2 regions of the Lysobacter humi (ex Lee et al. 2017) genome follow, and region 2 is predicted to be linked to the other one. Evidence: predicted binding sites of a transcription regulator. Region 2 holds the regulator's gene; the other holds the start of a gene.
What was found. Region 2 encodes FliA, which starts transcription of late flagellar genes. Its sites were predicted from a motif close to TAAAGTTTNNCNNNCNNNGGCCGATAA; they were not measured.

Region 1: the regulator FliA is predicted to act here: its motif matches at 9,540-9,566, upstream of ACYVJJ_RS14570 (flagellin N-terminal helical domain-containing protein).

Annotation. Positions count from the first base shown of each region.
Region 1 is NZ_BAAGTR010000012.1:741,717-755,955, forward strand. Features, by position in the region: gene ACYVJJ_RS14525 (flagellar basal body rod protein FlgF) at 1-608, shown strand, start outside; gene flgG (flagellar basal-body rod protein FlgG) at 633-1,418, shown strand; gene ACYVJJ_RS14535 (flagellar basal body L-ring protein FlgH) at 1,424-2,200, shown strand; gene ACYVJJ_RS14540 (flagellar basal body P-ring protein FlgI) at 2,211-3,359, shown strand; gene flgJ (flagellar assembly peptidoglycan hydrolase FlgJ) at 3,496-4,491, shown strand; gene flgK (flagellar hook-associated protein FlgK) at 4,495-6,369, shown strand; gene flgL (flagellar hook-associated protein FlgL) at 6,381-7,583, shown strand; gene ACYVJJ_RS14560 (flagellar brake protein) at 7,645-8,403, shown strand; gene ACYVJJ_RS14565 (sodium-dependent bicarbonate transport family permease) at 8,480-9,448, shown strand; gene ACYVJJ_RS14570 (flagellin N-terminal helical domain-containing protein) at 9,755-11,221, shown strand; gene fliD (flagellar filament capping protein FliD) at 11,498-12,835, shown strand; gene fliS (flagellar export chaperone FliS) at 12,850-13,263, shown strand; gene ACYVJJ_RS14585 (hypothetical protein) at 13,260-13,544, shown strand; gene ACYVJJ_RS14590 (PilZ domain-containing protein) at 13,541-14,116, shown strand; gene ACYVJJ_RS14595 (response regulator transcription factor) at 14,179-14,239, shown strand, end outside.
Region 2 is NZ_BAAGTR010000015.1:16,492-30,730, reverse strand. Features, by position in the region: gene ACYVJJ_RS15025 (chemotaxis protein CheA) at 1-305, opposite strand, end outside; gene ACYVJJ_RS15020 (response regulator) at 328-693, opposite strand; gene ACYVJJ_RS15015 (STAS domain-containing protein) at 690-989, opposite strand; gene ACYVJJ_RS15010 (chemotaxis protein CheW) at 1,166-1,801, opposite strand; gene ACYVJJ_RS15005 (ParA family protein) at 1,798-2,568, opposite strand; gene motD (flagellar motor protein MotD) at 2,570-3,451, opposite strand; gene ACYVJJ_RS14995 (flagellar motor protein) at 3,451-4,191, opposite strand; gene ACYVJJ_RS14990 (RtcB family protein) at 4,309-5,520, shown strand; gene ACYVJJ_RS14985 (chemotaxis protein CheA) at 5,701-7,518, opposite strand; gene ACYVJJ_RS14980 (protein phosphatase CheZ) at 7,522-8,142, opposite strand; gene cheY (chemotaxis response regulator CheY) at 8,139-8,531, opposite strand; gene ACYVJJ_RS14970 (RNA polymerase sigma factor FliA) at 8,750-9,529, opposite strand; gene ACYVJJ_RS14965 (MinD/ParA family protein) at 9,526-10,398, opposite strand; gene ACYVJJ_RS14960 (AAA family ATPase) at 10,385-12,334, opposite strand; gene flhA (flagellar biosynthesis protein FlhA) at 12,715-14,239, opposite strand, start outside.

The DNA of each region.
Region 1 (14,239 bases), on a different contig from region 2:
CCGGCCAGGGCCTCGGCTCGCGCGTCGCGGCGATGCCGCAGATGGCGGGCGTGAGCGGCGCGCCGGGCCAGATCCGCACCACCGGCAACGACCTCGACGTCGCGCTGCACCCGGATCGCTGGCTCGCCGTGCAGGCGCCCGACGGCAGCACCGCCTACACGCGCGCCGGCGACCTCCAGCTCACGGCGAACGGCCTGCTCACCACCGCCGGTGGCCTGCCGGTGCTCGATGCCGGCGGCGCGCCGCTGTCGGTGCCGCCGCACCAGACCATCTCGATCGGCGGCGACGGCACGATCTCGATCGTGCCGCAGGGCCAGCCGGCGAGCACGATCACCGAGGCCGGCCGCCTGCAGGTGGTCGCGGCGAAGACGACCGACCTCGTCCGCGGCGAGGACGGCCTGTTCCGCACGCCGCCGGGCGCGGATGCGCCTCCGCCTGCCGCCGGGGCCGCCCTGGTTTCCGGCGCGGTCGAAGGCAGCAACGTGCAGGCCACCACGATGCTCGTCTCGATGATCCAGCTCGCGCGCCAGTTCGAGATGCAGGTACGCGTCTTGCAGAGCGGTGACGAGAACGCCCGCTCTTCCAACTCCCTCCTCTCCTCGCGCTGATCGCGCACCTGACGGGACACCGCCATGACCCAGGCACTCTGGATCGCCAAGACCGGCCTCGATGCGCAGCAGACGCGCATGGCCGTCACCTCCAACAACCTGGCGAACGTCAACACGGCCGGCTTCAAGCGCGACCGCGCGAGCTTCGAGGACCTGCTGTACCAAACCGTGCGCCAGCCCGGCGGCTCCACGTCCGAACAGACGCAGCTGCCCACCGGCCTGCAGGTCGGTACGGGCGTGCGCGTGGCGGCCACGGCGAAGAGCTTCTCGCAGGGCAACCTGTCGACCACCGGCAACGCACTCGACGTGGCGATCAACGGCCGCGGCTTCTTCGAGGTGCTGATGCCCGACGGCTCGTCGGCGTACACGCGCGACGGCACGTTCCAGGTGAACTCGCAGGGCGAGCTCGTCACCAATTCCGGCTATCCGGTGCAGCCCGGCCTGCAGCTGCCGCAGGGCACGCAGTCGCTCACCATCGGCGCGGATGGCACCGTGACCGCGCAGGTCGCCGGCCAGGCCGAGGGCGTGCAGGTCGGCTCGCTCACGCTCGTCGACTTCGTGAACCCCGCGGGCCTGCAGGCGAAGGGCGAGAACCTGTTCGCCGAAACCGGTGCCTCGGGCCCCGCGCAGCAGGGCAATCCGGGCAGCAGCGGCCTCGGCACGCTCGTCCAGGGTTCGGTCGAAAGCTCGAACGTCAACGTGGTGGAAGAGCTCGTGTCGATGATCGAGACGCAGCGCGCCTACGAGACCAATGCCAAGGCGATCAGCACCGTCGATTCGATGCTCGCCTACCTCAACAACAACCTGTGACCGCGATGAAGACGACCGCCCTGCTCCTCGCCCTCGCCTCGCTCACCGGCTGCGCCGCGGTGGTCGGCGACGTGCGCACGTTCCGCCAGGACGAGACCGTGCCGACGCCTTCGCAGATCCACGCGCGGATGGCCGCGCAGGCACAGGCCTACCGCGCGGCGACCGCGCAGCCCGTGGCACCGGCAGTGCAGCCGGTCACGCTCGCGTCGGCGGGCGACGGCGGCGGCTCGATCTACGCATCGGCCAGCGGCGGCGGCACGCGCCGCATGCGCCTGTTCGAGGACAACAAGGCGCGCGAGGTCGGCGACATCCTCACGATCATCCTCGTCGAGAACACCGCCTCCACCACGCAGGCACAGACGGCCGTCACAAAGAGCTCGTCGATCGACATGGCGGCGCCGACCATCGCGGGCCAGTCGGTCACCTACAAGGGCCGCAACATCCTGCAGGTCGGCGTGGAAGGCTCGCGCGACTTCGCCGGCGGCGGCGACAGCAAGCAGAGCAATTCGCTCGACGGCACGGTGAGCGTCACCGTGGTGCAGGACCTCGGCAACGGCAACCTGCTGGTGGCCGGCGAGAAGAAGCTGCGCCTCAACCAGGGCGACGAAGTCGTGCAGGTGCAGGGCATCGTGCGCACGTCCGACATCGCCGCCGACAACACCATCAGCTCCGAGCGGGTGGCCGACGCCAAGATCGTCTACGGCGGCCGCGGCACGCTCGCGCGGTCGAACGCGATGGGCTGGCTCGGCCGCTTCTTCAACTCGGCCGTGATGCCGTACTGAGGCCACCGACATGACCGCCGCGACCTTCTTCCGCCGCACCGCGCCGACGCGCAGCGCGCGTCTGACGTTCCTGCAGGCCGCGCTCGCCGTGCTCGGCCTGTTCGCGATCGGCGCGCCCGCGCAGGCCGAGCGCATCAAGGACCTCGCGCAGGTCGCCGGCGTGCGCGGCAATCCGCTGGTCGGCTACGGCCTGGTCGTCGGCCTCGACGGCTCGGGCGACCGCACCTCGCAAACGCAGTTCACCGTGCAGTCGCTCAAGTCGATGCTCGACCAGCTCGGCGTGACCATCCCGCCGGGCGTGAACCCGCAGCTCAAGAACGTGGCCGCGGTGGCGATCAGCGCCGAGCTGCCGGCGTTCGCCAAGCCGGGCCAGACGATCGACATCACCGTCTCCAGCATCGGCAATGCCGGCTCGCTGCGCGGTGGCCAGCTGCTGATGGCGCCGCTCAAGGGCGCCGACGGGCAGGTCTATGCCGTCGCGCAGGGCGCACTCGTGGTGAGCGGCTTCGGCGCGCAGGGCAAGGACGGCTCGCGCATCTCCGTCAATGCCACCAACACCGGCCGCATCCCGAACGGCGCGATCGTCGAGCGCGCGGTGCCCGGCGGCGCGCAGGGCGGCACGGTCACGCTCAACCTCAACCAGTCCGACTTCACCACCGCCACGCGCATCGTCTCGGCGATCGACGGCGCCTTCGGCCCCGGCCATGCGCGCGCGCTCGACGGCGTCACCATCGAGATCAATCCGCCGACGGGCGACCGCATCGCCTTCCTCGCGCGGCTGGAATCGCTCGACATCGCGCCCGGCGCCGCGGCGGCGAAGGTGATCGTGAACTCGCGCACCGGCACCGTCGTGATGGGCGGCCAGGTCTCCGTGCTTCCGGCGGCGGTCTCGCACGGCTCGCTCACCGTCTCGATCACCGAGTCCACGCAGGTCAGCCAGCCGAACGCGCTCGCCGGCGGCGGCACCGCGGTGATCACGCAGTCGACGCTCGAGGCCACGCAGTCCGGCGGCCGCATGTTCAAGTTCGAGGGCGGTGCGTCGCTCGACGCGATCGTGCGCGCGGTCAATGCCGTCGGCGCCGCGCCGGGCGACATCGTCGCGATCCTCGAGGCGCTCAAGCGCGCCGGCGCCCTGCGCGCCGAGCTCGAAGTCATCTAAGCCCGCGCCCCAGCGGCCGTTAACGATCCCGGGCCGGCCCTCTCCGGCCCGTCGTCCCTGCCCCGCCCGAGTTCCGATTCCCGCGCCAAGACCCCGTCACCGCCGCCTGCGGCATGCCCTTTGCATCGGTCCTGCCATGCGCCTCCAGACCGCCATCGCCCTCGACAGCGCCGCCGCCAAGGCGACGTCCCGGCCCGCCATGGAGAAGGCCGCGCAGGAACTGGAGACCCAGTTCGCGCACATGATGATCAAGTCGATGCGGGCCACGACCGGCGGCGATCCGCTCGGCGGGAACAATTCGACCTACCGGGACATGTACGACCAGCAGCTGTCGCGCGAGCTCACCAGGGGCCGCGGGCTGGGCCTGACCCCGATGATCATGCGCCAGCTCGAGCGCTCGACCGCCCCGCAGGGGCCGATCGCGCCGACCGCCCCGCTGCCGCTCGCTCGGCCGTCCGCGCCGCTCGCAATGGCGCAGCCCGCCGGCGGTGGCTTCCGTCTCGACTTCGGCAGCAGCCTCGGCCTCGCCCCGACGAACGCCGGCGTCTCCATGCCCGCCGCCACGCCGCTGCCCACGCCGCCCGCGCCGCGCATCGGCAAGAGCACTGCGGCGAGCGCGGCCGACTGCGGCCCGCTCACCCCGCTCGACTGCAGCAGCCCCGAGGCCTTCGTCAAATCCCTCTGGCCGCATGCGAAGAAGACCGCTGAGGAGCTCGGCGTGTCGGCGAAGGCGCTGATCGCGCAGGCCGCGCTCGAGACCGGCTGGGGCCGTCGCCTCGTCGGCGGCGACAAGGGCGCGGTCTCGCACAACCTGTTCGGCATCAAGGCGACGGGCTGGAACGGCGCGAAGGTGGCCTCGGGCACGCACGAGTACGTCAACGGCGTGCGCCAGAACATCCGCGACAGCTTCCGCGCCTATGCCTCGGCCGCCGAGAGCTTCGCCGACTACGCGAAGCTGCTCGGCCGCTCGCGCTATGCCGACGCCCGCGGCACCGGCGAGGACGTCCACCGTTTTGCGAGCGCGCTGCAGAAGGGCGGCTATGCGACGGACCCGTCGTACGCCAACAAGATCACCGCGATCGCGAACGGCGCCACGATGCGCCGCGCGCTCGCCTCGCTGGAGCAGGGATAAGCCATGAGCGTGCTCTCCACCGGCTCCTCCGCCCTGCTCGCCTTCCAGCGCGCGCTCGGCACCGTCGGCCACAACGTCGCCAACGTCAACACCCAGGGTTATTCGCGCCAGCGCGTCGAGCTCGAAAACCGCGTCGGCCAGAACACCGGCGTGGGCTACGTCGGCAACGGCGTATCGGTGGCGCGGCTGCAGCGACTCGCCGACGGGCTCGTGTTCGCGCGGCAGGTCGACAGCAGCGGCGAGATGGGCCGCCTGCAGCAGCTCAACGACGCCGCCGGGCGCCTGGACTCGGTGCTCGGCAATCCCGCCACCAGCCTGTCGAAGCCGTGGGCCGCTTTCTTCGGCGCGGCGAAGTCGGTCGTGGCCGAACCGGGCTCGTCGATCGCGCGGCAGTCGATGATCGATGCCGGCGACGCGCTCGCCAGCCGCTTCCGCACGCTCGACGCGCAGATGGCGACGCTCGGCCGCGACACCGAGGACCGCCTCGCCGGCCAGGTCGACATGGCCAACCAGCTCGCGGGCGAGATCGCGCGGCTCAACCGTGACATCGTGGTCGCCGGGCCGAATGCCAGCAACGACCTGATCGACCAGCGTGATCTGCGGATCACCCGGCTCGCGGGCCTCACCGGTGCCGAGATCGTCGAGCAGGACGACGGCGCCATGAACGTCTTCGCCGGCGGCCAGCCGCTGGTGCTCGGCGACCGCGCCGGAAAGCTGGCGCTCACTGCCGATCCCTTCCGCGCCGACCGCAAGGTGCTCGCGCTCGACAGCGTCGGCGGCCCGGTGCAGCTGCCGCCGGGCGCGGTCTCCGGCGAGATCGGCGGCATCCTCGAATTCCGCGGCCGCGTGCTCGACCCGGCGCGCGCCGAGCTCGGCCGCCTCGCCACCGCGTTCGCCGCCAGCTTCAATGCCACGCACCGTGGCGGCGTCGACTACAACGGCGCGCCCGGCACGGACTTCTTCTCGATCCCGGCGCCGCCGGTGCAGGGCCACGGCGGCAACACGGGTACCGCGACCTTCACCACCGGCATCGCCGACGTCGGTGCGCTCAAGGGCCTCGACGTCGAACTGCGCTTCGCTGGCGGCAGCTGGAGCGCCGTGCGCCCCGGCACCGGCGAGCCGGTCGCGATGGCCGGTGCGGGCACCTCGGGCAGCCCGTTCGTGATCGAGGGCGTGTCGCTGGTGGTGGGCGGCGCGCCCGCGAACGGCGACCGCTTCAGCCTGCGTCCCACGCTCGACGCCGCCGCGGGCCTCAAGGTCGCGCAGCGGGATCCGAATGCGATCGCCGCCGCCGCGCCGTTCCGCGTGGCCGTCGACGCGACGAACCTCGGCAATGCGCGCCCCGGCAGCATGCAGGTGACGAATGCCGCGGCCTTTTCCGGCTTCACCACCGCGCGCATCGACTTCATCGACGCGACCAACTACACCGTCGACGGCGCCGGCCCGTTCGCCTACACCGCCGGCCAGCCGATCACCGGCGCGGGCTGGTCGGTCACGTTCGACGGCGCGCCCGAGGCCGGCGACACCTTCGACCTCTCGCGCACGCCCGCGCGCAGCACCGACAACGGCAATGCGCGCCTGCTCGGCGGGCTCGACCAGCGCGGCCTGCTCGACGGCGGCGCCACCGGGCTCACCACGGGCCTGAGCCGCCTGACCGCGCGCGTGGGCAGCGAGGCGCAGCACGCCGCGCTCAACCTCGAGGCGCAGACCGCCCTGCACGACCAGGTGATCGCCGAGCGTGATTCCACCAGCGGCGTGAACCTCGACGAGGAGGCCGCCGACCTGCTGCGCTTCCAGCAGGCTTACCAGGCCGCGGCGCAGGTGATCTCGACCGCCGACAACATGTTCCAGACCCTGCTCGGCGCCGTGAGCCGCTGACGGAGACGACGATGACCATGCGCATCTCCACCGCCGGGCTGCACCAGCAGGGCCTCACCGCACTGCTCAACCGCCAGAGCGAGCTCGCCAGGACGCAGCAGCAGCTCTCCACCGGCAGCAAGCTGCAGCGCGCGGCCGACGATCCCACCGGCATGGCGCAGACGCAGCGGCTGGATCACGCCGTCGCCTCGCTCGAGCATTTCGGCCGCAGTGCCGACCTGCTCGACAACCGCCTGCGCGCCCAGGAAGGCGCGCTCGGCGATGCCGGCGACTACCTCAACCGCGCGCGCGAGCTCGCGGTGCAGGCCAACAACGCCACGATCTCGCGCCAGGACCGCGCGCTCATCGCCACCGAGATCCGCCAGTTGCGCTCGAGCCTGATCGCCGTCGCCAACCGCACCGACGGCAACGGCCGCGCGCTGTTCGCCGGCCAGCGCGACGGCGTCGTGCCGTTCACCGACGCCGCGGGCACGGTCACCTACCACGGCGACGACGGCCAGAACCGCGTGGACGTGGGCCCCGACGTCGCCCTGATAGACGCCGATCCCGGCAGCGAGGTGTTCATGCGCGCGCTCGGCGGCGACGGCGAGATCCGCGGCCGCGCCGGCGCGTCGAACACCGGCACCGGCGTGCTGCAGTCGGTCGTCGCGAGCGACCCGTCTGTCTGGGCGGGCCGCAGCCTGAGCCTGCAGTTCACCTCGCCCACGCAGTGGCAGGTCGTCGACGCCGCCAACGCGGTGGTCGGCACCGGCACGTATGCCGGCAGCGATGCCACCCTCACCGTGGCCGGGGTGACCACCCGCATCACCGGCAGCCCCGCCACCGGCGACAGCTTCGCGATCGCGCCGGCGCCGCGGCAGGACGTCTTCTCCACCCTGCAGCAGCTCGCCGACGTGCTCGTCGCGCCGCAGGCCACCCCGGCCGAGCTGGCGCGCGTGGGCAACGGCGTGGGCGCCGCGCTGCGTGACATCGCCACCGCGCAGGAGCATTTCATCGGCTTCCGGACGTCGACCGGCGCGCGGCTCGCCGCCCTGGAGGCCACCGCCGACGACCGCGCCGAGTCCGACATCAGCCTGCGCTCCACGCTCTCGGGTCTGCGCGACGTGGACTATGCCGAGGCGAGCAGCCGCCTGAGCCTGCAGCTCACGGCGATCGAGGCTGCCCAACGCAGCATGCTCCGGGTACAGTCCCTGTCCCTGTTCGACAAGCTGTAAGGCCCGACCGATGTCGAACCTGCCCGGAGCCGAAGGCTCCGCCCCGCCCCTGGACGACCGCATGACCGAGGCCCTGACCGGCCCCGCCGCCGACGGCGAAAGCCTGTACGAGAAGTACATGCTTCATCACCCCGCCGACATCCGCGGCTGCCTGCGCCAGCTCGTCGACAAGCGCTGCACGCTGCTCGTCCACGCGGCCGGCACCGCGCAGGCCGTCTCCGCCGTGCTCGGCTTCGGCGAGGGCTCGCTGTGGGTCGACGTGCCTCGCGACGACGCACTCACCGAGCGCCTGCTCGCCGCCGATCGCCTGCGCTTCGAGAGCTCGGTCGACCGCATCACCGTGCGCTTCGCCACCGGCGCCGCGCGTCGCGGCACGTTCGAGGGCCATCCGGCGCTCGAGGTCGCGCTTCCGCAGAAGGTGATGCACCTGCAGCGCCGCGAGTTCGTGCGGCGCGAGCCGGCCGGCCAGCTGCACTGCCTGATCCCCGCGCAGTCGCCCGACGGTAGCGCGCGAACCACCCGCGCGACCATCGCCGACATCGGCGGCGGCGGCCTGGCGGTGCTGTCGAGTGACGACCATTCGCTCGTACTCACCACCGGCGGGACGATCCCGGGCGTCGTGCTCGACCTGCCGGAGCAGGGCCCGATGACGGTGACGCTGCGCGTGCAGCATGCCGAGCGCATCGACCAGCGCGGCCGCAAGGTCTGGCGCGCGGGCTGCAGCTTCGTCGACCTGCCCGTGCAGGACCAGGCACGCCTGCTGCGCTACGTGATGCAACTCGACCGCCTGCACGCCGCGAAGCTGCGCGACCCGGACTGAGCCGCCCGTACGGCGCCGTCCCGCGGCGGCGCGGACGACGTATATCCTCGCGCCCGCCTTCGACCCGGTGCCGCGCATGCAGAGCTTCCTCGACCCCGCGATCCTGTTCTTCGTCTTCGGGCTGATCGCGGGCACGCTGCGCTCGAACCTCGAGATCCCGCAGCCCGTCGCGCGCTTCCTCTCGCTCTACCTGCTGATGGCGCTCGGCCTGAAGGGCGGGTTCGCGCTGCACAAGTCGGGCCTCACCGCGGACGTCGCGCTCGGGCTGGCCTGCGCGCTCGCGCTCGCCGTGATCGTGCCGGCGGTCGGTTACGTGCTGCTGCGGCGGCGCTTGGACGGGTTCAACGCGGCGGCCATCGCCGCGACCTACGGCTCGGTCAGCGCGGTCACCTTCATCACCGCCGTGCAGCACATGGACACGCACGGCCTGCCCTACGGCGGCCACATGGCGGCGGCGATGGCGCTCATGGAATCGCCGGCGATCATCATGGCGGTGCTGCTCGCGAACCTCGTGCGGCATCGCCAGGCGCGCGTCGCATCGACGCAGGCCGCGTCCATGCCGATCGGCAGGGTGCTGCACGAATCGTTCACCGACGGCGCGCAGCTGCTGCTGCTCGGCGCACTCGTCGTCGGACTGCTCACCGGCCCCTCGGGCGAGGCGGCGATGAAGCCGTTCGCGGGCGACCTCTTCAAGGGAATGCTCGCATTCTTCCTGCTCGACATGGGCCTGTCGGCGTCGCGCCATCTCGGCAGCCTGCGCGGGCAGTCGCCCTGGCTGCTCGCCTATGCGCTGTTCGCGCCGCCGGTGCACGCGATGCTGGCGCTCGGCCTGTGCCGCACGCTCGGGGTCGCCGAGGGCGACACCGCCCTGCTGATGGTGCTCGCGGCGAGCGCGTCGTACATCGCGGTGCCCGCGGTCGTACGCCATGCGATTCCGGAGGCGAATCCGTCGCTGTATTTCGGCATGTCGCTCGGCATCACGTTCCCGATCAACATCCTCGTCGGCATCCCGCTGTACGTGGGGATCGCGCACGGCACTGCCTGACGCACGACGGCCTCCAGCCGGCCGCGCGCTGGCCGATACCGACGCGGGCACCTGCGGACGACGTTCCGCAACGGCGGCCGCCCGCCCCGCCTAAAGTTTTCGCGCGCCGCGCCGAACGTGCGTACGCGTTGCTGCCGCTTGCTTCGCAAACGCCTGCACGTCAAGCGTTTTTTCCGCAAGCGGCCTAAAGCCCGCGAGGGAGGTGCCGTTACTCCTCACAGCAGCGGCGAAGGCAATCCCGCCGAACCCTGCAAAGCCGGCACAAAGGGCCTTCGCCGCCGCCGGCATTCACTGGGAGACAAGACGATGTCCATCATCAATACCAACGTGATGTCGCTGAACGCGCAGCGCAACCTGTCGACGAACAGCGCGAGCCTCTCGACCTCGATCCAGCGCCTGTCCTCGGGCCTGCGCATCAACAGCGCCAAGGACGACGCCGCCGGCCTCGCGATCTCCGAGCGCTTCACGACGCAGATCCGCGGCATGAACCAGGCCGCCCGCAACGCGAACGACGGCATCTCGCTGGCGCAGACGGCGGAAGGCGCCCTCGGCGAAGTGTCGAACAACCTGCAGCGCGTCCGTGAGCTGGCCGTGCAGTCGGCCAACGCCACGAACTCCGATTCCGACCGCGCCGCGCTCCAGGCCGAAGCCTCGCAGCTGACGTCGGAAATGAACCGCGTCGCTTCGCAGACCGAGTTCAACGGCCTCAAGCTCCTCGACGGCTCGTTCGCCAACAAGGACTTCCAGGTCGGCGCCAACAGCGGCCAGACGATCAGCGTCGCCGGCATCGTCGATGCCCGCACCGCCTCGCTCGGCGCGCACACCCTGACGGCCGACGGCACGATCACCGGCAATGTCGTGACCGGCGCGTCCGGCGCGGTGACCAACGGCGTCGACGCCGCCACCGCCGCCACGGCGTTCACCATCACCACCGCGCAGGGCGGCACCACGAGCCCGATCACCTACGCCGCGAACTCCGGCGCCGATGCGATCGCCGCGGCGATCAACACGGCCGGTTCGGGCGTGGGCGTCACCGCCACGGCCTCGAACAGCACCACGCTCTCGGGCATCAGCGCCGCCGGCGCGGTCTCGTTCACGCTCAACGGCTCGGCGGTCTCGGCGAACGTCGCGGATCCGAACGACCTGTCGAACCTGGTCTCGGCCATCAACGGCGTGTCGAACAACACCGGCATCACCGCGACGTTCACGTCCTCGTCCTCGAAGAACTCGATCACGCTGTCGACCACCGACGGCCGCAACATCGAGCTCCGCGACTACGCCAACGGCGGCGGCGCGACGGAGACGGCCAACTTCGGCGGCACCACGCTGACGGAAGGCACCACGGTCTCGGCGATCAAGACAGGCACGGTCTCGCTGTCGAGCAGCAAGGGTGCGATCGCCACGGCGAACGCCAATGCCGAGGTGTTCGGTTCGGCCGGCGTCAACAACTCGAGCTTCAGCTCGGTCGCCGCGCTCAACATCAGCACGGCCCAGGGCGCGAGCGCTGCACTGAGCACGATCGACTCGGCCCTCGCGCAGATCAACAGCTCGCGTGCCGACCTCGGCGCGGTGCAGAACCGCTTCCAGTCGGTGATCTCGAACCTGACGACCACCTCCGAGAACCTGTCGGCCTCGCGCAGCCGCATCCGCGACACCGACTACGCGAAGGAGACCGCCGAGCTCTCGCGCACGCAGATCCTCTCGCAGGCCGGTACCGCGATGCTCGCCCAGGCCAACCAGGCCACCCAGAGCGTGCTCAGCCTCCTGCGCTGATCCCGGCGACGGCGGGCGCTCCGGCGCCCGTCGACCCCGCGGGCCGATCCGGCCGCGGCTCGCAGCTCCACGAAGAACCCCGCTCCGGCGGGGTTTTTCTTTGCGTGCACGGTCGCTGGCGCGCGCATTGCATGGCGGGGACGCGTGCAGCGTGTCGCCGGTCGCCCTTCGGTCGATCGGTGCGCGCGCGTTCTCAAGGCGCGTCCGGGCAGGCCGATAAAGCCTCCACGAGGAACGGCATCCCGCCGCTCCGGCCCGATCAGCAGGAGGTGCGTCATGGCGATATCCAGCCCCGGCGTCGGGTCCGGCCTCGACGTCAACTCGCTCGTCTCGCAGCTCGTCGCCGCCGAGCGCGCGCCGACCGATGCACGCTTCGCGCGCATCGAGAAGACGACGCAGGCGCAGATCTCGGCCTTCGGCGCGCTCAAGGGCGCGATGAGCGGTCTGGAGAGCGTGCTCAAGCGCTTCGAAGGCGCCGGCTCCACCCTCGGCCGCAAGACCGGCGTGGCGGCCGACGCGGGCTACACCGCGAGCGCCGCGGCCACCGCGTCGATCGGCAAGTACCAGGTCAGCGTCGAGCGTCTGGCGACCGCGCAGAAGCTGCAGTCGGCGCCGGTCGCCGCGGCGACGCAGGTCGGCCACGGCACGCTCGAGATCCGCATCGGCAGCGGCGATCCGATCCGCGTGACCGTCGAGCCGGGCAAGGGCACGCTGTCGGACATCCGCGACGCGATCAACAAGGCATCCGGCAACCAGCTCGGCGCCACCGTGGTCCGCGGCGACGCGGGCGACGTGCTCATGCTCGCCTCCAACAAGGTCGGCACCGCCGGCACGCTCGCGATCACGGCGAGCGGCGGCGACGGCGGCCTCGCGGTGCTCGCCACCCCGGGCGGCACGATGACCGAGACGGTGCAGGCGCGCGATGCGCAGGTGATCGTCGACGGCGTGACCCGCACCGTGACCTCGAACACGCTCACCGACGTCATCGACGGCGTCACGCTCAACCTCACCAAGGCCGACCCGGGCAAGACGTTCCAGCTCGAGGTCGCCGGCGACACCAGCCCGCTCAAGGCGTCGGTGCTGAGCTTCATCAGCGCCTACAACGTGGCGCTCTCGCAGCTGCGCACGCAGGGCGCGGCCGGCGGCGAAGGCAAGGTCGCCGGCCCGCTCAGCGGCGATCCGGCGCCGCGCTCGATCACGCAGAACCTACGCAATGCGGTCGTCTCCAGCTACGACGCGCTGACCGCGCTCGGGGTGAAGTCGTCCGTCGAAGGCTCGCTGAGCCTGGACGGCGCGAAGTTCGACGCCGCCATGGCCGCCGATCCGGCCGCCGTCCGCAAGCTCCTGGGCGACGACAGCAGCCTCGGCGCCACGATGCGTTCGCTCGCGAAGAACTACGGCGGCGACAAGGGCCTGCTCGAAGGCCGCAGTTCCGCACTCACTTCGCGCATGAAGTCGCTCTCGACCGAGAAGCTCAACTTCGAGAAGCGCATCGAAGGCTTCGAGGCGGCCTACCGCCGCCAGTTCACCCAGCTCGACACGCTCGTCTCGAAGATGCAGAGCATGAGCAGTTACCTCACCCAGCAGATCGCCGCGCTGCCGAAATCCTCCTGACCGAATCCTCCGCCATGAACGTCCGCGCCTACGCCAACCAGTACCGCCAGACCGCCGTCAGCAGCGCCGTGCTCGACGCCGATCCGCATCGACTGATCTCGCTGATGTTCGCCGGCCTGCGCGAGCGCCTGCGCCGCGCCGCCGCCTGCATCGAGGCCGGCAACCAGCCGCGCAAGGGCGAGGCGATCAGCGAGGCCTCGCTGATCGTCGGCCACCTCGACGGCTGCCTCAACCACGACGCCGGCGGCGACATCGCCGGCAACCTCGCCGCGCTCTACGACTACCTGCAGCGCCGCCTGCTCGAGGCGAACGTGCGGAACGACGCGTCGATCCTGCTCGAATGCGACGGCCTCGTCGCCGACATCGAATCGGCCTGGAACGCGATCTCGCCGGCGCCCGCGCCCGCCGCCGACGGGGCCGCCGCATGACGGTGGTGCTGCCGACAGAGGCGCTGCGCGAGGCGATCGCCGCGGGCGACTGGGATCGCGCGCACGCGCTGCTCGAACACCACGAGACCGGCCTGCGCGCCGCGCTCGAAGGCGGCTCGGCCGCGGAGTCCGGCGCCCGGCAATCGTGGGTCGACCTGCTCGCCGCGCAGCGCGCGCTGATCGACGAGCTGCGTACCGCCCGTGACGAGGCCGGCCGCGCGCTCGAGCGCCTGGGCCGTGACCGTCGCGGCATGGCCGCCTACCAACGCGACGGCGGATGAGCCCGGAAAGCGCCCGCGACACGCTGTTCGGCGATGCGCTCAGCTGCGACGAGACACGCCCCGTCGCGGTGCTGCCGGAATGGCCCGATGACGCGCGCCGCCGTGCGCTCGTCGCCCGCGCCGAGGCCTTCGTGCGCGCGCTCGCCCTGATCGAGGACAGCCGCGCCGAGGACCCGGAAGACCACGGCCCGGCCGCGGACGCGATCCGCCGCGTCGAGGCGAAGGTCGACCTGCTCGTCGGCCTGGTCGCCACGCTCGTGCAGCGCGACCTGCCCGCCGACCCCGTGCGCCCGCTGCAGTGGTCCGAGCGGGGCCTGGTGATCGACCTGCCGTTCGCCGACGCCAGCGGCTTCGTGCAGGACGCGCCCGCGGTGGTGCGCATGGGCCTGTCCGATGCCCTGCCCCAACCCCTCGTCCTGCCGGTCACCGTGCTCGCCCTCGAGCCCACGCCGAGCGGGCGCCGCCTGTGGCTGCGCTTCGACGGGCTCACGCCCGCGCTCGAGTCGCTGCTCGGCCGGCACCTCTTCCGCGTGCATCGCCGCGCCGTCGCCGAGAGCCGGCGCCAGCGCTGAGCCGGCTGGCGGAGCGCGCGGCCGCTCGGCTAAGGTGCGGCAAACCATCGGCGGGACATCGCGTGCGGGTCCTCATCTGCGACGACCACACCCTCATCCGGGCCGGCCTGCGCCGGCTGGTCG
Region 2 (14,239 bases):
TAGTCGAGCATGCCGCGCAGCACGTCGACGGAGGTCAGCAGCACGCTCACGGCCGCCGAGTCGAGGTGGCGCTTGCCGGCGCGCGCCTCGTCGAGCAGCGTCTCCATCACGTGGGTGAAGTCGCTGATGAAGCGGAAGCCGAACGTGCCGGCGCCGCCCTTGATCGAATGCGCCGCGCGGAAGATCGCGTTGATCGTGTCCGCGTCGGAGCGGCCCGCCTCCATGCCGAGCAGGCCGGACTCCATCGTGTCGAGGCCTTCGCGGCTCTCCTCGAAGAACGCCGCGTGGAACCGGCTCATGTCCATGGGGACGGAACTCCTGCGTGGATCAGCCGAGGACCTTGCGGACCGTCGCGAGCAGCTGCTCCGGGTCGAACGGCTTCACCAGCCAGCCGGTCGCGCCCGCGGCGCGGCCTTCCTGCTTCTTCTCCGGGCCGGACTCGGTGGTGAGCATCAGCAGCGGGGTGAAGCGGTAGTCGGGCAGCTGGCGCAGGTGGCGGATCAGCTCGATGCCGTCCATGCGCGGCATGTTGACGTCGGTGACGACCGCATCGAAACGACGGGTCTTGGCGATGTCGAGCGCGGCCTGGCCATCCTCGGCCTCGCTCACGTTATAGCCGCCGGACGACAGCGCGAACGCGACCATCTGCCGCATGGAAGTGGAATCGTCGACGATCAGCAGTTGCGCGCTCACGCAGGATCTCCATGTACAACGTGTGGGTTCTCGACGCCCAGGCTCACCGCGAGCGCGAGCTGGCGCGCGGCGTTGACGAAGGCGGGGGATGCGAGGTTGAAGGTGGTGGTGCGCCCCGCGCCGGCGCGGTCGCGGACGAAGGCATGCAGCAGCTGCATGCCGGCGGCATGCACGCGCTCGACGCGGTCGGCGGTGATCGCGACAGGCTCGTCGTCTTCCAGGTGCGGAAGCAGGGTCTGCTGCAGGTCGCCGACACGCTCGATGCCGAGGTCGGATTGGAGGGTCAGTTCGGTCACGACGCACCTCGCCACGGGGACTACGTCGGATTTATCGGCACGGCCCGAGGGGACTTGAGCGTTCGACCGCGTCCGGAACGGTGACCGCGGTCGAGGCTCCGGCGTGGGTGGTGCCGGTCCCCGCAGACGACGAAGCCCCCGCGCGGCCACCGCACGGGGGCTCCGGATGGCGCGGATCAGCCGAACAGCGCGTCGGCGTCGAGCAGCACCGTCGGCGCGTCGGATACGCGGGCGACACCGAGCGTCGGGCCCGGGTCGGCACCGGCGAGCGGCGGCTCGACGTGGTCGCGCTCGAGCGAGACCACGTCGTCCACGCCCGTCACCAGCACGCCAATCAGCTCGTCGTCGCGCTCGATCACCACCACGCGTGAGCGCTCCTCCGCATGCACGGCGCCGACGTCGAGCCACAGGCCGAGGTCGAACACCGGCACGATGCGACCGCGCAGGTTCATCACGCCGAGCACCGCATGGCCGGCGCCACGCATCGCGACGACCGGTGCCACGCGCACCACCTCCTGCACGCGCAGCAGCTCGAAGGCATAGCTGTCGCGACCCACGCAGACGCGCAGCCAGCGGTTGCCGCCGGTGGCGGTGCGCGCACGGCCGGGTGCGGCGGGCAGCACGCGCGGGATCGGCGCGATCGGTGCCGCCGGTTCCAGCGCGGCATGGCGCGGCGGTGCGGCGGTCGCGACGGCGACCGCGGGCGCGGGCTCGGCAGCGGGCGTCGGCAGCGAGGCGGCGGCCGTCGTCGCCGGCGTCGGCGGCGCGGTGAGCAGTTCGTCCACGTAGGCGTCCAGGGTGGCCATGGTCATGCGGCTTCACATTGCATCGAAAGGGGATCGAGGAGCCATTGCAGCGCCTCGCGGTAGGCATCGGCGCCACGGCTGGCCACGCTGCCGCCGGCGGCGAGGTTCGCCGCGTCGCGCAGGCGCGTGTCGAGCGGGATCGCGTCGGGGCAGACGAGGTCGCCGTAGGTGTCGCGCAGTTCCTGCAGGCTCTGCACGCCGGATTTCGTGCGACGGTCGTGCAGCGTCGGCAGGATGCTGCGCGGCAGCGGCCTGCGCCGCGAGCGCTCGACCATCGACGCGGTGCGCAGCATGTCGCGCAGGCCGTGCAGCGCGAGCGGATCGGTCTGCGTCGGGCATACCAGACGGTCGGCGGCGGCGAGCGCGTTGACCATCAGCAGGCCGAGCGTGGGCGGGCAGTCGAGCAGCGCGAAGTCGTAGACGTCGCGCGCGGCGTGCAGGGCACGCCCGAGCGCGAGCCCGAGGCCCGGCTGGCTCGCGCCGCGGCGCTCGAGCGTGGCGAGCGCGGGCTGCGCCGGGCAGAGGCTCACCCGCTCGACCGACGACTTCTGCGCCAGGCGCGAGAGCATGCAGGTCGCGTCGGTGAACAGCTCGTAGGAGCCGCGCGGCATCGGATCGGTCGGGACGCCGAAGGCGTGCGAGAGCGAGGCATGCGGGTCGAGGTCGACGAGCAGCACGCGGTAGCCGGCCTGCGCGAGCCCGCGGGCGAGGCAGAGCGTGGTGGTCGTCTTGCCCACGCCGCCCTTCTGGTTGGCGATCGCCCAGGTCTTCATGTCAGCCGGCCTCGCGCGCGGAGGGGAGTTCTTCGGCCGCGACGGGCATCGCGCGGGTGACGGAATCGGCGCCCTGCGGCGCGGCGAGGATCACCAGCATCACGCGGCGGTTCGCATTGCGGCCCTGGGCGGTGCCGTTGTCGGCCACCGGCTGGTGCTGCCCGAAGCCGACCATCGACAGCCGCGCGGGCGCGATGCCGGTCGCTTCGAGCTCGTGCAGCACGCTCGCCGCGCGCGCCGCCGACAGCTCCCAGTTGGACGGGAACTGCGGGGTGCGGATCGGCTGGTCGTCCGTATAGCCCTCGATGCGCACGGCATTGGGTTCTCCGCGCAGCACGCCGCCGAGCTCGCGGATGGTGTCGATCGCGACCGCGCTCGGTGCGGCCGAGCCGCTCGAGAACAGCAGGTCGCTCTGGATCTCGACTTCGAGATAGTCCGCGCCGCGACGCACGCGCACGAGCTTCTGGTCGACCAGGCCCGACAGTGCATCGCCGATGCGCTCGCCGATCGCCTGCAGCTGCCGCTGGCTCTGCTCGCGCGCGACCTTCGCGGCCGCGGCGTCGATGATCGTCGGGCGGACCTGCGGACTCGGCACGGGCACCGCGCGGCTCGGGCCGGCGGCGCCGGCGGTGGTGAGCGAGGGCCGGTCGTAGGCCGCACCGCGCAGCTGGGTCCGGCCGAGCTGCACCGGCGTGGGCGAGCGCGGCGGACCGCCGAACGCGGAATTGAGCGAGTCGGACACCGCGCGGTACTTGCCCTCGTTGACCGAGCTGATCGCGTACATCACCACGAAGAAGGCGAGCAGGAGCGTCACGAGGTCGCCGTAGGGGATCGCCCACGCCTCGTGGTTGATGTGGTCGTCGTGGACGTGACGGCGGGCCATCAGTGCAGATAACCCGAGAGTCGCGCTTCGATGTTGCGCGGGTTCTCGCCCTGCGCGATCGCGATCAGGCCCTCGACGAGCATCTCGCGCTCGATGGTCTGGTCGTTGACCACGCCCTTGAGCTTGGCCGCGATCGGCAGCAGCGCGAGGTTCGCCGCGCCGATGCCGTAGATCGTCGCGGTGAAGGCCGCGGCGATGCCGTGGCCGAGGCGGCTCGGGTCGGCGAGGTTCTTCATCACCGCCATCAGGCCGAGCACCGCGCCGATGATGCCGAGCGTGGGCGCGTAGATGCCCATGCCCTCGAACACCTTCGCGGCCGCCATGTCCCGGTGCTGCGCGCTCTGCATGTCGATCTCGAGCGCCTGGCGGATGGCATCGGGCTCGCTGCCGTCGACCACCATCTGCAGGCCCTTGCGCAGGAAGTCGTCGCCGATCGACGGGATCTCGGCCTCCAGGCCCAGCAGGCCCTGGCGCCGCGCGACGGTGCTCCACTCCACGATGCGCGCGATCTGCGCCGCGGGATCGCGCGCCGGCGGGTGGAAGACCCAGCGCACGATGCGCATGGCGCGGCGGAACGTGGCGATCGGCGTCTGTACGAGAATCGCGGCGAGCGTGCCGACGATCACGATCAGGAACGCGGCCGGCGACCACAGGCCCGACAGGCCCGCGCCCTTGAGCACGCTGCCGCCCATGAGCGCCACGAGCGCCAGCACCACGCCGATGAGGGAGAGCCTGTCCATCGGGGGTGTTAACGGGTGGGCGCCCGCTTTTCTTGAATGCGCCGACGCCCGGGGCGGCTCAGCCGGGGTATACGGCGCCGATGCTTGAATAGGGCGCTCGCTTCACCGGACTGGCCCATGCAGACCTTCCAGGAAACCGGCCGCGCGCCCATCAAGGCCTGGGTCGACGGCGTGCCGCTCGAGCCCGAGGCGCTGCAGCAGCTGCGCAACCTCGCGGGCATGCCGTTCATCCACCGCCACGTCGCGGTGATGCCCGACGTGCACGTCGGCATCGGCGTCACCGTCGGTTCGGTGGTGCCGACCAAGGGCGCGATCATCCCGGCGGCGGTGGGCGTGGACATCGGCTGCGGAATGATCGCGGTGCGCACGTCGCTGGCGGCGCGCGACCTGCCCGACAGCCTCTCGCGGCTGCGCGCCGACATCGAGCGCGCGGTGCCGCACGGCATCGTCAATACGCCGGGGCGGCACAGCCGCGGCGCGTGGTCGGTGGTGCCCAATTCGGCGTCCGGCCGGTGGAAGCGGCTGAAGGCGCGCTACGACGCGATCGAGGACCGCCATCCCGGTGTCGCCACAAGGCAGTCACCGGCGAACCAGCTCGGCTCGCTCGGCGGCGGCAACCATTTCATCGAGATCTGCCTGGACGAGGCCGACCGCGTCTGGGTGATGCTGCACTCGGGCTCCCGCGGCGTGGGCAATCGCATCGGCACGTACTTCATCGAGCGGGCGCGCGAGGAGATGATGCGCCACCAGGTCGCGCTTCCCGATCGCGACCTCGCCTACTTCAGCGAAGGCTCCAGGCTCTTCGACGACTACTGGGAGGCGCTCGCCTGGGCACAGGACTACGCGGCCGAGAACCGGCTGCAGATGCTCGAGACGGTGATGCAGGTGATGCGCGCGCACTTTCCCGGCATCAGCACCGACAAGGACGCGGTGAACTGCCACCACAACTACGTCTCGCGCGAGACGCATTTCGGCGAGGACATCCTGGTCACGCGCAAGGGCGCGGTGAGCGCACGGCGCGACCAGCTCGGCATCATCCCCGGCTCGATGGGCGCGCGCAGCTACATCGTGCGCGGCAAGGGCAACGAGGAATCGTTCTGCTCGTGCTCGCACGGCGCGGGGCGGGTGATGAGCCGCGGCCGCGCGAAGGAGCGCATCTCGCTGGAGGAGCACATCGCGGCGACGCGCGGCATCGAATGCCGCAAGGATGCCGGCGTGATCGACGAATCCCCGGCGGCCTACAAGGACATCGACGCGGTGATGGCGGCGCAGTCCGACCTCGTGTCGGTCGAGCACACGTTGCGGCAGGTGGTCTGCGTCAAGGGCTGAGCTCCGGCGTGCGCCGGGCACGAATCGGCGGCGCGCCGAGTCCGGCCACGCGTCGCCGCCGCTGCCGCCGCGGCGCCCCGATGGCACCGGCCGGCCACGGGCCCACCGGGATGCGCTCCGCTCCGAAAGCGAAGAAGCCCGGGAATCCCGGGCTCGCAACGACGTCGAAGCAGGCGTGGATCAGCCGAACGCGGCGATCTTCCGCGTGCGCACGCCCGTTTCGTGGAGCGCGTCCACATCGAGGATCAGCGCCATGCGACCGTCGCCGATCAGGCTGGCGCCGGCGTAGCCGGGTAGGCCGCGCAGGGTGCGGGGCAGGGCCTTGATCACGACTTCCTCGCGGCCGCGCACGCGGTCGACGATGAGCACGAAGCGCTGCTCGCCCGCCTGCAGCACCACGCCGGTCGCCGATGCGTCGCGCGCGGGCTCCACGTCGAGCCACGTGCGCAGGTCGAGCACCGGTGTCGGCTGCTCGCGCAGGTCGAGCACGCTCTGGCCGTCGATCCACATCGTCTTGCCGCCGGTGTGCGAGAGCACCTCGACCACGCGCACCAGCGGCAGCGCGTAGACGTCGTCCTCGATCTCGACGAGCAGGGTCGGCAGGATCGCGAGCGTGAGCGGCACGCGGATCGACATGCGGGTGCCGACGCCGACCTCGGACTGGATCTGCACGGTGCCGGCGAGCTCGCGGATCTTGCTCTGCACGACGTCCATGCCCACGCCGCGGCCGGAGAGGTCGCTCACTTCCGTCCGCGTGGAGAAACCCGCGAGGAAGATCAGCTGCAGGCATTCGTCGGGCGACAGGCGGGCCGCGGCCTCGGCATCGATCAGGCCCTTGCGGATCGCGCTCTCGCGGATCCTGTCGGGATCGATGCCGGCGCCGTCGTCGCGCACCTCGATCATCACGTGATCGCCTTCCTGCTGCGCCGACAGGCGGACGTTGCCCTGCTCGGGCTTGCCGGCGCGCACGCGGGCCTCCGGCGATTCGATGCCGTGGTCGATCGCATTGCGCACGAGGTGTACCAGCGGGTCGGACAGGGCCTCCACGAGGTTGCGGTCGAGCTCGGTCTCGGCGCCAATGACTTCCAGCTCGACGGATTTCTGCACCTGCCGCGCGACGTCGCGGGCGAGCTTGGGAAAGCGAGAGAACACGCGGCCGACCGGCTGCATGCGCGCGGTCATCACCGCCGACTGCAGGCGCGAGGTCGCGGCGTCGAGCGCCGTCACCGCGCGGTCGAGGTCCTCGTCGCGCAGGCGCGGGCGGATCGTCTTCAGACGGTTGCGCGCCAGCACGAGCTCGCCGACGAGGTTGACCATCGCGTCCAGGCGGCGCACGTCCACGCGCACCGTCGTCTCGCCGGCATCGTTCGCGGCCGGGCTGCGGCGTCCACCGGCCACCGGCTCGGGACGCGCGACAGGCGCCGGCTGCGGCGCCGGCACGATCGCGACCGGCGCGGCGACAGGCACCGGCTCGGCCACCGGCAGCGTGGTCGGCAACGCGCCCTTGCCATGCAGGCTGTCGAGCAGGGCGTCGAAGTCGAGATCGTCGAGGTTCTCCGGCATCTCGACCGTCGCGGCCTTCGGTGCCGCGCCGGGAGAGGCCGGAGAAGCCCCGTCGATGTGCATGCTGTCCAGCAGGAAGTGCGGGACGGCGGGAAGCTCGCGGCCGTTGGCCACGCAGTCGAGCATGTCGGCGAGCAGGTCGAGCGCCTGCTGCGCGCCGTCGAAGGCCATGGCGTCGAGCGGCAGTTGGCCGTTGCGCGCGACGTCGAGGCGGTCCTCGACGGCGTGGCAGAGCGTGACCATCGGCGCGAAGTCCAGGAAGCCGGCGCCGCCCTTGACCGTGTGGAAGCCGCGGAAGACGGTGTTGAGCGCGTCGCGGTCTTCGGGCGCGCGCTCGAGCACGACCATCTGCTCACCGAGCTGGTCGATGATCTCGCGGGCTTCGATGATGAAGTCCGCGCGGATGTCCGAGGCGCCGCCGTCGAGACCGCCCATCGCTCAGAGCCCCAGTTCCGCGAGCAGGTCGTCGGCGCCGTCCTGCGTGGCCGGCGTCGGATCGAGGCCGGCCAGCGACGGCCCGGTGCCGCGGTTGCCGTTGTTGAGTTGCAGCGGCTCCTGCGCGGCGACGATGTCACCGAGGCCCGCGTGCACCGCGCGCACCAGCTCCACCACGCGCAGGATGATCTGCCCGGTGAGGTCCTGGTAGCCCTGAGCGAGCGTCATTTCGGAAAAACGGGTACGCAGCCCGGCGAGTGCTTCGCGCTGCGCATCGTCCTGCGGCTCCGGCAGCGCGCCCAGCAGGCGGCCGCATTCATCGATCAGGTCGAGCGTGCGCATGCTCGAGGTCTCGGTGAGGTGCACCACGTGCTCGAGGCGCGCGCAGGCGTCCGGCAGCGAGGCCGCGCCCGCACCGCGGCCGTCGTCGCCCAGCGCCGAGGCGAGCTCGCGCGCGAGCCGCACGAAGCCCTGCACCAGCGGCTGCGTGCGCCATTCGATCAGCTCGTCGACGTTCGCGCGCCAGGCGGCGTTGTCGTCGTGCTCCAGCGCCCACAACGCGGCCTGCAGCTTGGCGATGACCGCGCTGCGTTCCGGCTCGGCGATGCCGGGCGCGGCGGTCATGCCGCGGCCTCGATGCGCTCGAAGATCTTGGCGAGCTTGTCGGCCAGGGTGCCCGCGGTGAACGGCTTGATCACGTAGCCGTTCACGCCGGCCTGCGCGGCCTCGATGATCTGCTCGCGCTTGGCTTCGGCCGTCACCATCAGCACCGGGATCTTGCACAGCGCGGCGTCGGCGCGGACGTTCTTGAGCAGGTCGATGCCCGGCATGCCAGGCATGTTCCAGTCGGTGATGACGAGGTCGAACTTGGCCTTGCGCAGCTCGACGAGCGCGCTGTTGCCGTCTTCGGCTTCGGTCGTGTTGAAGAAACCGAGGTCGTTGAGCAGGTTCTTCACGATGCGGCGCATCGTGGAGAAGTCGTCGACGATCAGGATCCTGATGTTCTTGTCCATGGGTGAGGGCTCTCCGCGTTCCTCAGTCTGCTATCGGCGTCGCGTGCCGGGTCTTGAGGGCGCCAGGAAGAAATTCGGTCGCGGTGTGTCCCGCCGCGTCGCCACGCGCTGCGTCACCCGCTCGCGGCGTTGGCGCTGGCCCGATGCCGCGCCTCTGCTCGATACCGCGTACTACACGACCCGTTCGCCGACCTTTCAGCCCGCGAACGTGATTTTCATCACGCCTGCGCCTGCTCCACCGCGGTGTCGCGCCAGTCACCCAGACGCCCGCGAAGCCGAAGCATCGCCTGGCCGTGGATCTGGCAGACGCGCGATTCGCTGATCGACAGCACCGCGCCGATCTCGCGCAGGTTCATCTCCTGCTCGTAGTAGAGCGAGAGCACGAGCTGCTCGCGCTCGGGCAGGTCGCCGATCGCCTCGCCGAGCGCCTGGCGGAACACGGTGTGCTCCAGCTCGCGGGCGGGGGTGAGGTTGCAGCTCGCGGCCAGCCGCGGCTCGCCGTCGAAGTCGTCCATCTGCTCGTCGAGCGAGAGCAGCTGGCCGCGCGAGGCGTCCTCGAGCATGTGGTGGTAGTCGTCGAGCGAGACGCCGAGCACCTGCGCGATCTCGTTCGCGTTCGCCGCGCGGCCGTTGGCCTGCTCGACCTGGCGCGTGGCGGCGACGACGTCGCGGTAGCGGCGATGCACGCTGCGCGGCACCCAGTCGCCCCGGCGGATCTCGTCGATCATCGCGCCGCGGATGCGGATGGAGGCATACGTCTCGAACGCCGCGCCCTGGTCGGCCTGGAAGTTCTTCGCGGCCTCGATCAGGCCGAGCATGCCGGCCTGTATGAGGTCGTCGACCTCGACGCTCGCCGGCAGCCGCGCGGCGAGGTGGTGCGCGATGCGGCGCACGAGCTCGCCGTGGCGGGTGACGATCGCGGTCGCGTCGAACGCTTCCGCGGTCTGCCGCGTGGCGCGGTACTGGTTGGCCTTCATGGCCGTCGCGGGGGTGCTCATGCGGTCGCGCTCCGGGCAGCGGGGATCAGGCGTTCCATGAAGAACTCCACGTGGCCGCGCGGGCCGGTCGGCGTCTGCCACTGGCCGGCGCGCTTGGCGATCTCGCGGAAGGCCATCGAGGCGGGCGCCGCGGGGAAGGCGTCGACGCAGGCTTCCTGGCGCTGGATCGCGCGGCGCAGCCACTCGTCGCGCGGGATCGCGCCGAGGTAGTTGAGGGTGACGTCGAGGAACTTCGAGGTGACGCGCTCGAGCTTCTCGAACAGCTGGCGGCCCTCGCTCGGATGGCCGACCTGGTTGGCGAGCACCTGCACGCGGGTGACGCCGCGCTCGCGCGAGAGCACCTTGATCAGCGCGTAGGCGTCGGTGACCGAGGCCGGCTCGTCGCAGACCACCACGATCACGTCCTGCGCGGCCTGGCAGAAGGTCAGCACGCTGTCGGAGATGCCGGCGGCGTTGTCGATGATCATCACGTCGATCGGCACGTCGAGCTGGCTGAAGGCGTGCACGAGGCCGACGTGCTGCGCCGGGGTCAGTTCGGTCATGTGGCGCTTGCCGCTCGCGGCGGGCACCACGAGCAGGCCGTTGGGGCCTTCGAGCAGCGTGTCGGCGAGGTCGCAGCGGCCGGCGAAGACATCGCTCAGGGTGAAGCGCGGCGACAGGCCGAGCATCACGTCGACGTTGGCGAGGCCGAGGTCGGTGTCGAGCAGCAGCGTGCGCTGGCCGGCGTTCTGGAGCGACATCGCCAGGTTGACGGAGACCGACGTCTTGCCGACGCCGCCCTTGCCGCTCGCGACAGCGATGACGCGGACGGGGCCCGGATCGTTCGCGGACACGCGCGCGGAGGAGGCGATGGGGTTAGGCGACGACATGGCGTTCCTCGGTGGCGAGCGGGTTGTCGGCGGCGCGACGGAGTTTTTCGAGCTGGAGGACCAGGCGGGAGGCGTCGGCGGCTTCGAGATCGGCCGGCACCTGCTGGCCTGCCGTGGTGTATGCAAGAGGCAGGCCATGCTTGATCGCGACCGAGAGCGCGCCGCCGAGGCGGCCGGTCTCGTCGAGCTTGGTCAGCACGACGGCTTCCGGCTGCGCCATGCGGTAGCGGCGCACGGCCTCCGCCATGTCCTGCGTCTGCAGGTTGGCGGGCAGCACGAGCAGGCTGCGCAGGTTGCGCGTGGCGCGCAGCCAGGTGACCTGGCCGAGCAGCGCCTTGTCGCGCGCGGCGTAGCCGGCGGTGTCGACCAGCACGAGCGGGTAGTCGACGAGCTGGTCGAGCGCGTCGGTGAGGCCTTCGGGGCCCTGCGCCTCGCAGACGGTGATGCCGAGCTTGCGGCCGAGCGCATGGAGCTGCTCGCGCGCGCCGGGGCGCTCGACATCGGTGGTGACCAGCGCCACGTCACGCGCGCGATGGCGCTGCGCGAAGCGCGCGGCGAGCTTGGCGAGCGTGGTCGTCTTGCCGGCGCCGGTCGGGCCGATCAGCGCGAACACGCCGCCGTCCTCGAGCGGCTCGGAGCGGACGATGGTGAGCATGCGCGCGAGCTCGGCGAGCAGTGGCGCGCGCACCTTGGCCGGATCCAGGCGGGGATCGATGCGGCCGGCGATCGTCTGCGCGAGCGCGTCGTCGATGCCGTAGGCCTGCATCGTCTCGAAGGCGGTGGCGCGCGCCGGCGAGCCGCGCAGGCGCTCGACCGCGAACTGGCCCATCTGGCGCTCGATCATCTGGCGCATCGAGCTCAGCTCGTTGCGCATGGCCACGATGGTCGGATCCTCGGACTGGCTGACGACCACCTGCAGCGTCGGCGGCGCGGCGACGGTGATCGCGGCGGCGACCGGCGCGGGCGCCGGCAGTTGCGCCGCAGCCATCTCGGCCAGCGCGTCGAACGTGTCGACGACCGGCGCGGTGCGCACGGGTGCCGCGACCGGCGCGGCCTCGACGAGCTCGGCGAAGGTGGGCGCCGGCGGTGCCGGAATCGCGGCCGCCACCGGGGCGGGCGTCGGGATGGCGGCGAGGGTCGGGGCGACCGCTTCGACCGCCGGCGCCGGCACGACGATCGGCGTGGGCTCGGCTGCGACCGGTGCTGCGACCTCGACGGCGATCGGCGCTTCGACGGCGACGGGCGCTTCGACGGCCTGCGGTGCGGCCGGCACGTCCGCGACCGGCGCCTCGATGATGTCGTCCTGCGCCATTGGCGCCTCGACCGCCTGGTACTGCGCGAGCTGCGCGGCGCGTGCGCTGAAGGTGGGCTGCGGCTCGTCCGCATCGGTGAGGCGGGCGAGCAGGGCGCGGAAGTCGTCACCGGCCCTGGCCGGCACCGTCGCCTCGGCATGCGGCGTCTCGCGCAGCATCGCGGCGATCGCCGGCGGCGCGGCGGATTCGGCGTCCATGCGGGCAACGCCGCGGGCGCGATCGGCGAGCGCACTGCGTGCACGCTCGGCATGCGCGGTGTTGCCGCCCAGCGCGGCGATCATCGCCTCGGCGCGGGAGACCTTCTTCTCCGCCCGCACCACGTGCGGCTGCGGCGCGACCGGCAGCGTGGCCGGCGCGAAGTCCTCGATCGCATCCAGCGCGGTGGCCGGGCGCGTCTCGACGAAGGACGGGGTGAACGTGGGCGCGACGACCGGCGCGGCCGGGTCGGCAGCGGTACGCAGCGCCTGCTGCACCAGTGCCTCGTCGTAATCCGTGGCGGCGACCACCTCGATCCCGCCGTGCACGGGGCGGTTGGACAGGATCACGGCATCCGGCCCGTGCTCCTCGCGCACCATCTTCAGCGCGGTGCGCATGTCGGGGGCGATGAAGCGCTTGATTCTCATCGGTCGATCTCGGTGGATGGGGCCCCGAGGGGCCTACATGCCGGGATCTGCAATGCGCGTGCCAGCGGGCGGCGTCGAGAAAGCGGCGGACTTTAGCGGCCGTGCGATGACTCGTTCAGGGACGACGGGTTTTGCTGGCGACCGCCGCGGTACCCCGGCGAGCGGTGCATGCCCTGCTCGGCGACGAGCTTCGGCGCATCCTGCGGTCCAGGCGACGCCGGCTGCTCGCTCCATGTCGCGCTTGGCCGGTCAGGCGGCACTGCCACCGGGTGCGCTCTGCAATGGGAGGGCAGCCGACGGTCCTCGCCCTCCGGCCTTGCGCCCGCGGCGCGGGCGTTTCCGGCGTCCGCGCGGCAGTGCCGCGCGAAGCGCGGCCTGCCTCACCCGATCGATCCCACCAGCCGCAGCCGCTTGTCCTCCGGGACCTCGCCGTAGGCCAGCACCGCGAGCTGCGGCACGCTGTGGCGGACCAGGCGCGCGATCGACGAGCGGATCGGCGTGGGCACAAGCAGCACCGCGGGTTCGCCCTTGCTCTCCTGGCGCGTGACGCATTCGCTGAGGTTCTGGTGCAGGCGCTCGGCGAGGCCCGGTTCCAGCGCGGCGCCCTGGCCGGTCACCGAATCCTGCAGAACGCGCTCCAGCGCAGGGGCCAGCGTATAGACCGGCAGTTCTTCGTTGAGGCCGTTGAGCTCCTGCACGATGAAGCGGCCGAGCGCCGTGCGCACGGTGGCGACGAGCTGCGCCGGGTCCTGCGTGATCGCGCCGTGCTCCAGCAGCGCCTCGACGATCTGGCGCATCTGCCGCAGCGGCACCTTCTCCGCCAGCAGCGACTGCAGCACGCGGACGATCGTGGAGAGCGGCAGCAGCTTGGGCGTCAATTCCTCGACGAGCTTGGGCGACGCCTTCCCGACGTTCGCCAGCAGCTGCTGCACCTCGTCGTGGCCGAGCAGTTCGGAGGCCTTCTCGCGCACCACGTGCGACAGGTGCGTGGCGACCACGGTCGCCGGGTCGACGACGGTATAGCCGAGCGATTCGGCATGCGCGCGCTGGCCGGGGCTGATCCACACCGCATCGAGGCCGAAGGCCGGATCGCGCGTGGGGATGCCCTCGAGCTGGCCGAAGACGCGGCCGGGGTCGAGCGCCATCTCGCGGTCAGGCTGCAGCTCGCCGGTCGCGACCGGCACGCCGTGGACCATGATCCGATAGTGGTTCGGCGCGAGCTCGAGGTTGTCGCGCACGTGCACGGCCGGGATCAGGAAGCCCATGTCCTGCGTGAGCTTGCGTCGCACGCCCTTGAGCCGAGCGAGCAGCTCGCCGCCCTGCGCCTTGTCGACCAGCGGGATCAGCCGGTAGCCGACCTCCAGCGACAGCGGCTCGACCGGGCGCAGCTCGTCCCAGGTGAGCTCGGCGTTCGGCGACGGCGGCGGCGTGACCGCGAGCGACGGATCCGGCACCGGCTGCTCGGCCGCTTCCTTCGCCTTCCTGTGCATGCGCCACGCCGCATAGCCCATGCCGCCGGCGGCCAGCAGGAACGGGATGTTCGGCATGCCGGGCACGATGCCGACCAGGCCGAGGATCGCCGCCGAGACGGTGAGCGCGCGATGGTGGCCGAAGACCTGCTTGTGCACGATCTCGCCCATTTCCTGCTCGGTCGTGGCACGCGTGACGAGCATCGCGGTCGCGGTGGACACCAGCAGCGCGGGCAGCTGGGCGACGAGGCCGTCGCCGATGGCGAGGAGCGAGTAGGTCTCGGCCGCCTGCGCGAAGCCGAGATCGTGCTGCAGGACGCCGATCAGCACGCCACCGATCAGGTTGATGAAGAGGATGAGCAGGCCGGCGATCGCATCGCCGCGGACGAACTTTCCGGCGCCGTCCATCGAGCCGTAGAAGTCCGCTTCGTTGCGC